DNA from 3 places in the Staphylococcus lugdunensis genome. Region 3 is predicted to be linked to each of the others. Evidence: predicted binding sites of a transcription regulator. Region 3 holds the regulator's gene; each other region holds the start of a gene.
What was found. The regulator Rex, encoded in region 3, represses fermentation and respiration genes when NADH is low (regulators of the CRP and FNR family bind a similar motif). The targets are predictions, from matches to a motif close to TTGTGAAATATTTCACAA.
Positions count from the first base shown of each region.

Region 1: a site for Rex is predicted at 1,577-1,594, ahead of nirB (nitrite reductase large subunit NirB). Genes of this name have one in related genera too.
Region 2: a site for Rex is predicted at 1,617-1,634, ahead of pflB (formate C-acetyltransferase). Genes of this name have one in related genera too.

Region 1 covers NZ_CP014022.1:2,055,467-2,058,765, reverse strand. The annotation lists gene nirB (nitrite reductase large subunit NirB) at 1-1,450, opposite strand, end outside; gene AL499_RS09535 (sirohydrochlorin chelatase) at 1,682-2,401, opposite strand; gene AL499_RS09530 (formate/nitrite transporter family protein) at 2,587-3,299, opposite strand, start outside.
Region 2 covers NZ_CP014022.1:1,594,004-1,597,302, reverse strand. The annotation lists gene pflB (formate C-acetyltransferase) at 1-1,561, opposite strand, end outside; gene AL499_RS07500 (PepSY domain-containing protein) at 1,875-2,444, opposite strand; gene AL499_RS07495 (SDR family oxidoreductase) at 2,801-3,299, opposite strand, start outside.
Region 3 covers NZ_CP014022.1:2,430,049-2,433,347, reverse strand. The annotation lists gene AL499_RS11385 (YeeE/YedE family protein) at 1-926, opposite strand, end outside; gene AL499_RS11375 (redox-sensing transcriptional repressor Rex) at 1,345-1,980, opposite strand; gene AL499_RS11370 (ABC-F family ATP-binding cassette domain-containing protein) at 2,246-3,299, shown strand, end outside.

The sequences.
Region 1 (3,299 bases), 370 kb from region 3:
CTGTACAGGCACAGATTCCTGTTGGCTTAGCAGTGTAAAAGCCATCACCAAGCGTATACTCTAGAATTTGGCTGATTTGCCCTTTGCATTTTCCGCATGAATTACCCGCTTTAGTCATTTTAGTCACTTCTGCCACAGACGTTAAACCTTTAGATTTAATTGCATTTACAATGGTGCCTTTATCTACACCATTACAACCACATATCGTTTCGTCATCGCTCATATCAGTAATTGATAAACCAGCATCGGCACCTTTTTTCTGTAATAGTGCCATTAACGTATAATCTTCAAGTGATTCATGCTTTTTCATCATGCTATAAAACCTAGAGCCATCGTCCGTATCACCGTATAGTACAGCTCCCACAACCGCTTGATCTTTTAAAAATACTTTTTTATAAACGTTATCTACGCTATTAAATGCTTCTATACCGTGTACGTCTTCATCTTCAACAATTTGTCCAGCACTGTATAAATCGCACCCAGATACTTTTAAGGATGTGAATGTTGTTGAGCCATGATAGCCCTCTGTTTTTCTACCAGTTAAATAATCGGCTAACACTTTGCCTTGTTCATATAAAGGTGCAACAAGTCCATATACGTGTCCTTGATGCTCAGCACACTCTCCAACAGCATAAATATGTGCATCACTCGTTTGTAAATAATCATTAACGACAATACCTCTGTTGACCTCTAGTCCAGCATCACGGGCAACTTGCACATAAGGTCTGATACCCACTGCCATCACAATAAGGTCTGTTTCTATCACACGACCATCTGCTAATTTAATAGCTTCAACATCATCTTGACCAATAATTTCTTGTGAGTTCGCTTGTAACTCAATCTTCATACCTTGTTGTTCCAAATCCGCTTTGAGTAATGCGCCCGCCTTTGCATCTAATTGCATTTCCATCAACCAATCTGCTAGATGTAAGACAGTAACTTCCATGCCTTGATCTAATAATCCACGCGCACATTCTAATCCAAGAAGACCGCCTCCAATAACGACGGCACGTTTTTTCGTTTGTGCAATTGTCATCATTTGTTCAGTATCTTTAATCGTTCTCCAACCGATTACACTTGGCAAATCAGCCCCTGGAATAGGTAATACAAAAGCTGATGAGCCTGTGGCAAAGATACAAATATCATAAGAAACCGTTAGCCCTTTTGATGTTACAACATATTGTCCTTCGCGATTAACGTGCTCAACTGGGTCATCGATAATTAAGTTAATATCATGCGCTTTGTACCAATCAAATGGATTCATAATTGTGTCGTCAATCGTCATTTTATTTTGTAAAATATTGGATAGCATGATGCGATTATAGTTAGGATAAGGTTCTTTACCAATCACTGTAATGTCAAAGGTTGAATCGGAACGCTCTAGCATTTCTTCTATCGTGCGTATACCTGCCATACCATTACCTATCAACACTAATTTTTGCTTAGCCATAATGTCGCCCCTTTTAATCTTTTAAAGATTGCTGGAAATACCTATGCCCTTAAAGGTTCATTAACTTGATTAATAATATTCCAGCTATCACTTTTCAATTTTATTGTAGACCAATACAGGCAATTTTTGTGAATAAAATCACAAAATTAGGGAATTCCCTAACATAAAAAAACAACCAATAAAGTGCGAAACTTTACTGATTGTTACTGATATCATCTTTAATTATTTTCTTTAAAATGATAATTCCTCAAGACGTGCGCTAATAATATCTTTCAAAAGCGGATCGAAATTCAGAGATGGTGTAATAAGCAATTCTGATTGTATGTCCATTTGCGCGATTAGTTTTTTTACTTTATTCACTAAGCGTCCATCATATAAAAACATTGGCACGATAATTAACTTGGAAAAGCGCTTAGCTAACTTATCCAAATCATTTTTAAAGCTTATATCGCCATACAATGTTCTGGAGAATACAGGATAATCTGTAGCTAGCTGATGATTAAAGGTTTCTAATTCATCATGTGCTTGTGTATAAGAGCGACTACCATGTGCGATTAAAACAACTGCTACTTTACCTTTGTCATCTTTGTCGATATGAACTTGTTCAATGCGTTGTTGAATAATTTCCTGCATTAATGCATGCGTTCCTAAAGGCTGACTTAAGCGATAGTTAATATTTGGATGTTGCTCCTTTATTTGTGCTAATATTTCTGGAATATCCACTAAATAATGCATGGCAGAAAAGATGAGTAGTGGCACAATTTTAAATTCTGTTTCTCCTTGATTCAAATAATGCGTCATGATGCGTGAAATACTTTTTTCTTCACTTTCAATAAACGCCAAATCATATGGATAGCTTTCATGCTCTAACAATTGAGCCACAAAGCCTGTTAATGCCTCATTTTGATCTCCTTGACGCATGCCATGCGCGACTAAAATATTCGCTACCATCGTATCCCCCCGATACATGATTAATAATGTTGATTAAAATAATAAGATTTAATGTATCATAAGTCAATATTTTTCTAAAAAAGGAGCGTAACGTCCTACATAAAAGTCTGTTACACTCCAAAGCTGTATTTAGAATTTCTAAAATATAATCTATATATTTCATTATAGCATCTATATCATTTTAATTATTTAACTAAACTATCTCGTGTACCATTCAGGTAAGCATATACGAAACCAATAAAGATACCGCCACCTATATAGTTACCAATAAATGCAAAAACAACATTTTTCAATACACCTAACCATGACAAAGCATCCAAATTAAAGAAAGCCATACCTGCATATAATCCTGTATTAAAGACAACGTGTTCATAACCCATAAAGACAAAGACAATCACGCCACACGCAATGAAGAATGCTTTTGCTAAACCTTCTTTAAACTTCATAGAGACAAAAATACCAATATTGATAAAGAAGTTACAAAAAATAGCTTTAACTAAAATATTGTACCATGTCGAATCAATCGTTTTCTTATGTACCAATGCCGTTAAGCTTTGAATCATTTCAGGTGTCATAATATGCACAAATTTCATCAAGAAAAATAAAAAAATCCCACCAATAATATTACCAATAAAACAAAAAGTAACCACTTTCATTATTTTAGACATAGAAATCACTTTATAATACCAACCCACAGTCAAGTACATAAAATTACTCGTCAATAGTTCTGAATTAGTTAATACGATCAATACTAAGGCTAAGCTAAATGCGATTGCACCAAGCAAATTAACCAGCCCGTCATTAGTTCCGGCAAACTGTGTCTTAACAGCAAACATAAATACTGTTACAATCGCCAATAAAAAGCCAGCCATAATCGCTTTTACCATATATCTCCCTG
Region 2 (3,299 bases), 840 kb from region 3:
CAATACCTGTTGCCATCGTACGAATAATGTTCGTGTCATGTAAAGCCATTTCAATACGTTCATAACTGTACTTATCATGCATGTAATGGATGATATTTAATGAATTAATATAGACACCTGCAAGCCAGTCCATCATTTTATCAAACTTATCATATACTTCATCGTAATCTAATATTTCTGTATCAATACCTTTATATTCCGGTCCTACTTGATTGCCAGATTTTTCATCTTTACCACCATTAATCGCATATAATAATGTTTTTGCTAAGTTAGCACGCGCGCCGAAGAATTGCATTTGTTTACCAATCTTCATAGCAGATACACAACATGCAATACCGTAATCATCGCCATAGCTTTCACGCATTAAATCATCATTTTCATATTGAATTGAACTTGTTTTGATACTCATTTTAGCACAATACGTTTTGAAATTATCAGGTAAGCGTACAGACCATAGCACAGTTAAGTTTGGTTCTGGCGCTGGTCCAAGGTTATCTAATGAATGTAAGAAACGGAATGAGTTTTTCGTTACGAGCGGACGTCCGTCAATACCTACACCACCGATTGATTCAGTTACCCAAGTTGGGTCACCTGAAAATAGTTCATTGTAATCTGGTGTACGTGCGAATTTTACGATACGTAATTTCATGATGAAATGATCGATAATTTCTTGAACTTCACTTTCTGTGATTGTTCCATTATTTAAATCACGTTCAGCATAAATATCTAAGAACGTTGATGTTCTACCTAAACTCATTGCTGCACCATTTTGTTCTTTAATTGCTGCAAGATAAGCAAGGTATAACCATTGCACCGCTTCTTTAAAGTTTTCAGCTGGACGACTTAAATCAAAGCCATACGTTTGACCTAATTCTTTTAACTCTTTTAATGCACGATATTGTTCTGATAATTCTTCGCGCAAGCGGATAACATCTTCTGACATTTCTGTAGACATCGTATGGAAATCATGTAGTTTTTGTTCCATCAAGAAGTCTACACCGTAGAGTGCAACACGACGGTAGTCACCGATAATACGTCCACGTCCGTAAGCGTCTGGTAATCCTGTAATGACACCTGCTTTACGACAAGCAAGCATTTCTTTAGAATACGCATCAAAAACACCTTGGTTATGGGTTTTACGATATTCTGTAAATATTTTTTCTGTATCGGCATCTAATTCATAACCATAAGCTTCACAAGCTGCTTTAGCCATACGAATACCACCAAATGGTTGCATAGAGCGTTTAAACGGTTTGTCCGTTTGTACACCCACTATAGTTTCTAAATCTTTATCAAGATAGCCTGCATCATGAGAAGTTATTGTTGAAGCAACTTTAGTGTCCATATCCCACATGCCACCACGTTCACGTTCTTCTTTAGACAGTTGCATCACTTGTTGCCATAATGTTTGGGTTGCTTCTGTAGGTCCTGTTAGAAACGCATCGTCTCCTTCATATAAATTGTAATTCAATTGGATAAATTCTCTTACATCTACATGTTTGTTCCAACGACCATTTTTAAAACCTTGCCAAGCATCAGTATGTTTATATGTTTCTTTCATACAGTTGCCCTCCATTTCTGTTGTAAGTGTTTTCAAGAGCATTGTAGCATGGTTATTGTGATTTTTTTCACATGATTTATGACTAATTTTCATCAAATATTTGTCTAAATCGTAAACCTGTATTAGTTTGTAAAACAGTTTAATGTTCATTTAGTTGTGTTATGCAACAGTTGTATTGTGTAATGTATAAATTATAGTTTTGAACTATCAATCATTTATATAATCAAGCATGAAACGCGAAGCAATTATCAAATTTGACTTTTGCTCCGCGTTTCTTATGTCAGCTTTAACTTCTATTTTTGATTGCCAACTTTTAATCGTCTTGTTGATTGTCTATTACTTTACCTGTTTGCGCATCTACTGTGATATCACGTTGTTCTTTATCTTTTTGTAACGTGATATCATAGACTAACTTACCATCATCTTTACTGAGTGACCATTCTTTAATCTCACCATCAAATGCTCGTTGTGCTGCTTTAATAGCTGATTTATAGCTTTTCACTTCGCTATATTTAAACGTGTCTTGGTCATCTGAATGATCTTGATCACCTTTTTCTGATTTTTTATGCTCGACACGTTGGCTTTTATCGTTAACTATAACCTCAGATTCATTATGGTTCTGAGGGTTTTGCTGTTCGACTTTGTAAACCCATTCTCCATTTGATTTTTCAAAAGAGATTTCGGTCACTTGCTGATTTTTATAACTGTTCTGAGCTTTTTTAATCGCGTCTTCAGGTTTCGTTTTAACTTCTTTTAATGCAATTGTCCCCTGATGACTATCTTTTTGATGGTTCGATGTCGTGGTATGGTTATCTGATTGACTACAAGCACCTAAAAATAGTACCGATGCTGTAATCAATGTGATTGTTTTCTCTTTTTTCATGTTGTTGCACTCCTTTTTATGTGTTAATAGACGTTTCCCGCTGAACATCGAACAAAACACATTTTAAGAAATTTTATACATTAGATATGAAGCAAATGGGAGCGTGATAGCACTCATTTTGAATTCGTAGTCCCGCTTCCAGCAAGGTTGACTAGAATTGAAAAAAGCTAGGGATAAATGTATTTTCAATCTAGACAACTACTACCAATATATTTGTTTAGACTGAGACAGCACACTGTGAAAGTGAAACTATACAATACAAATCATTAAATATAAAAAGGCACAAAGACGCCTTTAATTTCAAATCATCTTTGTGCCATTATCTTTGAATTTATATTACAGCGTTGTATGAATCATTAATTATTTAACAAATCATATTGTACGATGCTGTCAAGTGCTGCTAAAATCGCTTCTTCTTGTGTCGCTATTGGTGTCCAGCCAAGATATTTCCTAGCTTGTTCATTACTAACATTACGATTAATATCAAGTAATAATTTGCCCTCTTTCGCTTGCTTATTCACTTTTGCACCTAACGATAATATAAAATTAGGCACGCGTTTTGTTGATACTTTCTGTGCTAGATTTGGGCGTTCTTTCTTAATAAGCGCTGCGATTTCCGGCATAGTAATCTGACCGTCTGCAGTGGCAATAAAGCGTTTACCGTCTGCTTCATTATGCGTCATTGCACGAATATGCAAATCGGCGACATCTCTCACGTCAACAATATTTAATGCAATATTTGGTATGCGTTTCATTGAACCATTAACTAAATTTTTGACTAAATCAAAACTACCAGAAATATGTGCATCTAAAGATGGGCCCATCATTGCTACTGGATTGATTGTTGCAAATTCT
Region 3 (3,299 bases):
CCATTTCCTATTGAACAACCACCTGCAACAGAAGCACCGAAGCCCATGCATATACCTCCTACTGCACTATTTCGAATCGTACGTATATCTGGTAAGCGCCATTTAAATTCATGTGCACCTCTAGCTGCGATGTATGATCCTATAAAAATACCAAGAACCAGTAGTACGCCCCAGTCAATAAGTTTTGAATCACCAGTAATGAGATAAGTTACAAGATTTGCAGACGGCGTAGTTATCCCTAAGCCATAATCTCGTCCAGTTGAAATACTCATTGGCCACGCTAATAAAGCAATTAAACCAACAACAATACCAGCTACAAACGGATGATAGCGTTTTTCAAACAAATAATGTCTAATACCGTGATATTTTTGTTTTAATTTTGGAACTGCTACCTTAGGTTTGGGTTTACGCAATGTTTTAATAACAACATAAAGTGTGATAATAGTAAGTACAATGACAAATATCCACATTGGAATACCGGTTGTTTGTGCCATACTTGCATTTACATTTGTAGGTTGATTTACCCAAGTCATCACAGGTAATAAAATGCCCGTTTTTGTTGCTGCAGCTGTTAAAGCGTACATGATCAATGCGATCCAACTGCCAATCAATCCCTCGCCTGCTCTATACCAAGTCCCTGTTGCACAGCCACCAGCTAATACTATACCGATACCAAATATAAATGAACCGATAATAGTTCCTACTATTGGGAATGTACTATCTGGTATAGCAAACAATCCTAAACTTGTTAAGATAACTAGACCGACACTCTGTACGGTTATTGCTACAAGTAGCGCATAAAACATCTTATTATTTTTTTGTACATACATATCTCTAAAGCCACCAGCAAGACAAAATCTTGTCCGTTGCATTACAAAACCTAATAATACTCCTACAATAAGACCACTAATAATCATCCAAATCATTCAATCCCTCTTTTCCGATAATAATAATAAGATATTATACATTACTGTGTTAGTAACTGTAAATATTGAAAATGAGAAATTCAGATAATTAAATTCATTGTTAAACGTATTAAAGATCATGGATAACTATTGAAAATTGTATGATTAAAACTAAGACCACTTCTAATAATATTTTTTCTGTACATAACCCCCTCAGAAAACCTACTGCCGACACAGTATTAAAGCATTTGAGTGACCAAAAATTAGATAAATGATTGCTAAATATAATGCTACAATTAAAGCTAGAAATATCATAACTATCTTTTAGCGATTCTAATTTGAAAGCATAAAAAACAGTAATAATATTTTCTTTAAATTTAAAAAGCGTAACAAAAGTCTTTTGGACTTTCATTACACTTCCAATATATATTCTCTATAATTATGAATAGTTTTTCATAAAGAAAAGTAACGACTGTAACTCAATTCCGAAATCAATATGTTGTACCTGAACCGTTGATGGTGCTTTAACGCGACGTGGAGTGAAATTTAAAATGCCTTTAATATTCGCATCAACTAATTGATTGACAACATCTTGTGCCGCTTTTTCTGGCGTTGTCAAAATTGCAACATCGATATCTTTTTTAGCTAATATTTCTTTTAAGCGGTCAATATGTTTTATAGTTACTTGGCCGATTTGTTGACCAATCATCGTTTCATCAATATCAAATGCTTCAGTAATGGTCATTTCACTATGAATCGAAAAATTATAATTAAGTAGTGCTTTACCTAAATTACCTACACCTACAAGTGCTATTTCTATGGTATCACTATCACTTAATTCAGATTTAAAAAATTCTAACAAGCCATCAATATTATAGCCATATCCTTTTTTACCTAGCTCACCAAAATAAGAAAAATCGCGTCTAATCGTAGCTGAGTCAATATTCAATGCCTCACTGATTGTCTTCGAATTTACGCGGTCATATCCTTTTGATTTAACCCTTTGAGCAAATCTATAATATAGCGGTAAGCGTTTTAAGGTTGCTCTTGGTATTTTGACACCGTCTTTAGCCATCTTTTTGTCCCCCTCTTGTTTGAATGGTTTATAGTATTTTTATTCAAACTAATTAGAGCAAAATTAGTTACGTATAAAATGTATTTCATCTAATAAAGAACATACTGGCTCATTATACCGTAACTTAATAAAAAAAACATGTCCTATTTCCAAGTTTAAATGTAATACTGTAAAATAAATAGTAACGTTATGCAATAGATTATGAAAACCATTTATATACTATTATTTTATATTTTATTTTCTTAATTAGAAAGGTGAAGGCTGAATGATACTTTTACAACTTAATGACATTTCAAAATCATTCGATGGTGAAGATATATTTACAAATGTCGATTTTGAAATTAAAACTGGAGAACGTATCGGCATTGTCGGTCGTAACGGCGCTGGAAAATCCACTTTGATGAAACTCATTGCTGGCGTTGAAGACTACGATCATGGCCATATCTCTAAAATTAAAAATTTAACAATAGGTTATCTCACTCAACAGATGACTTTAAATTCTGAAGCCACAGTTTTTGAAGAAATGGCTAAACCCTTTACCCATCTTAAAAATATGGAACAGTTAATTAAACAAGAAACCGATTGGTTAGCACAACATGGAAATGATTATGAATCACTAGATTATCAACAGCACATGGAGCGATACGAATCTTTGAGTTCACAATTTGAACATCAAGATGGTTATCAATATGAAAGTAAAATAAAAACGATACTCCACGGTCTAAATTTTACTGAGGCAGATTTCAATCGACCAATAAATGATTTTAGTGGTGGTCAGAAAACACGTTTGTCATTAGCTCAAATGTTATTAAATAATCCCGATTTATTATTACTAGATGAACCGACTAACCACTTAGATATGGAAACAACACAGTGGCTAGAAGATTATTTAAAATATTTTCAAGGCGCTATTGTCATTATTAGTCATGACCGTTATTTTTTAGATAAAATAGTCACACAAGTGTATGATGTAGCTCTTGGTGAAGTAAAGCATTATGTCGGCAATTATGAACGCTTTATTGAACAACGCGATCAATATTATCAAAAACGTATGCAAGAATATCAAAAGCAACAAGATGAAATAAAACGTCTCGAAACATTTGTCGATAAGAATATTACCCGGGCGTCTACTAGTGGCATGGCTAAAAGTAGACGCAAAATGTTAGAAAAAATGGAACGCATAGATAAACCGATGCTCGATGCACGTAGTGCTAATATGCAGTTTAGTTTTGAGCGCAATACAGGCAATGACGTGATGCATATAAACAACTTACTTATTGGCTACAGCACGCCCATTACAAAAGAAATTAATATTGAAA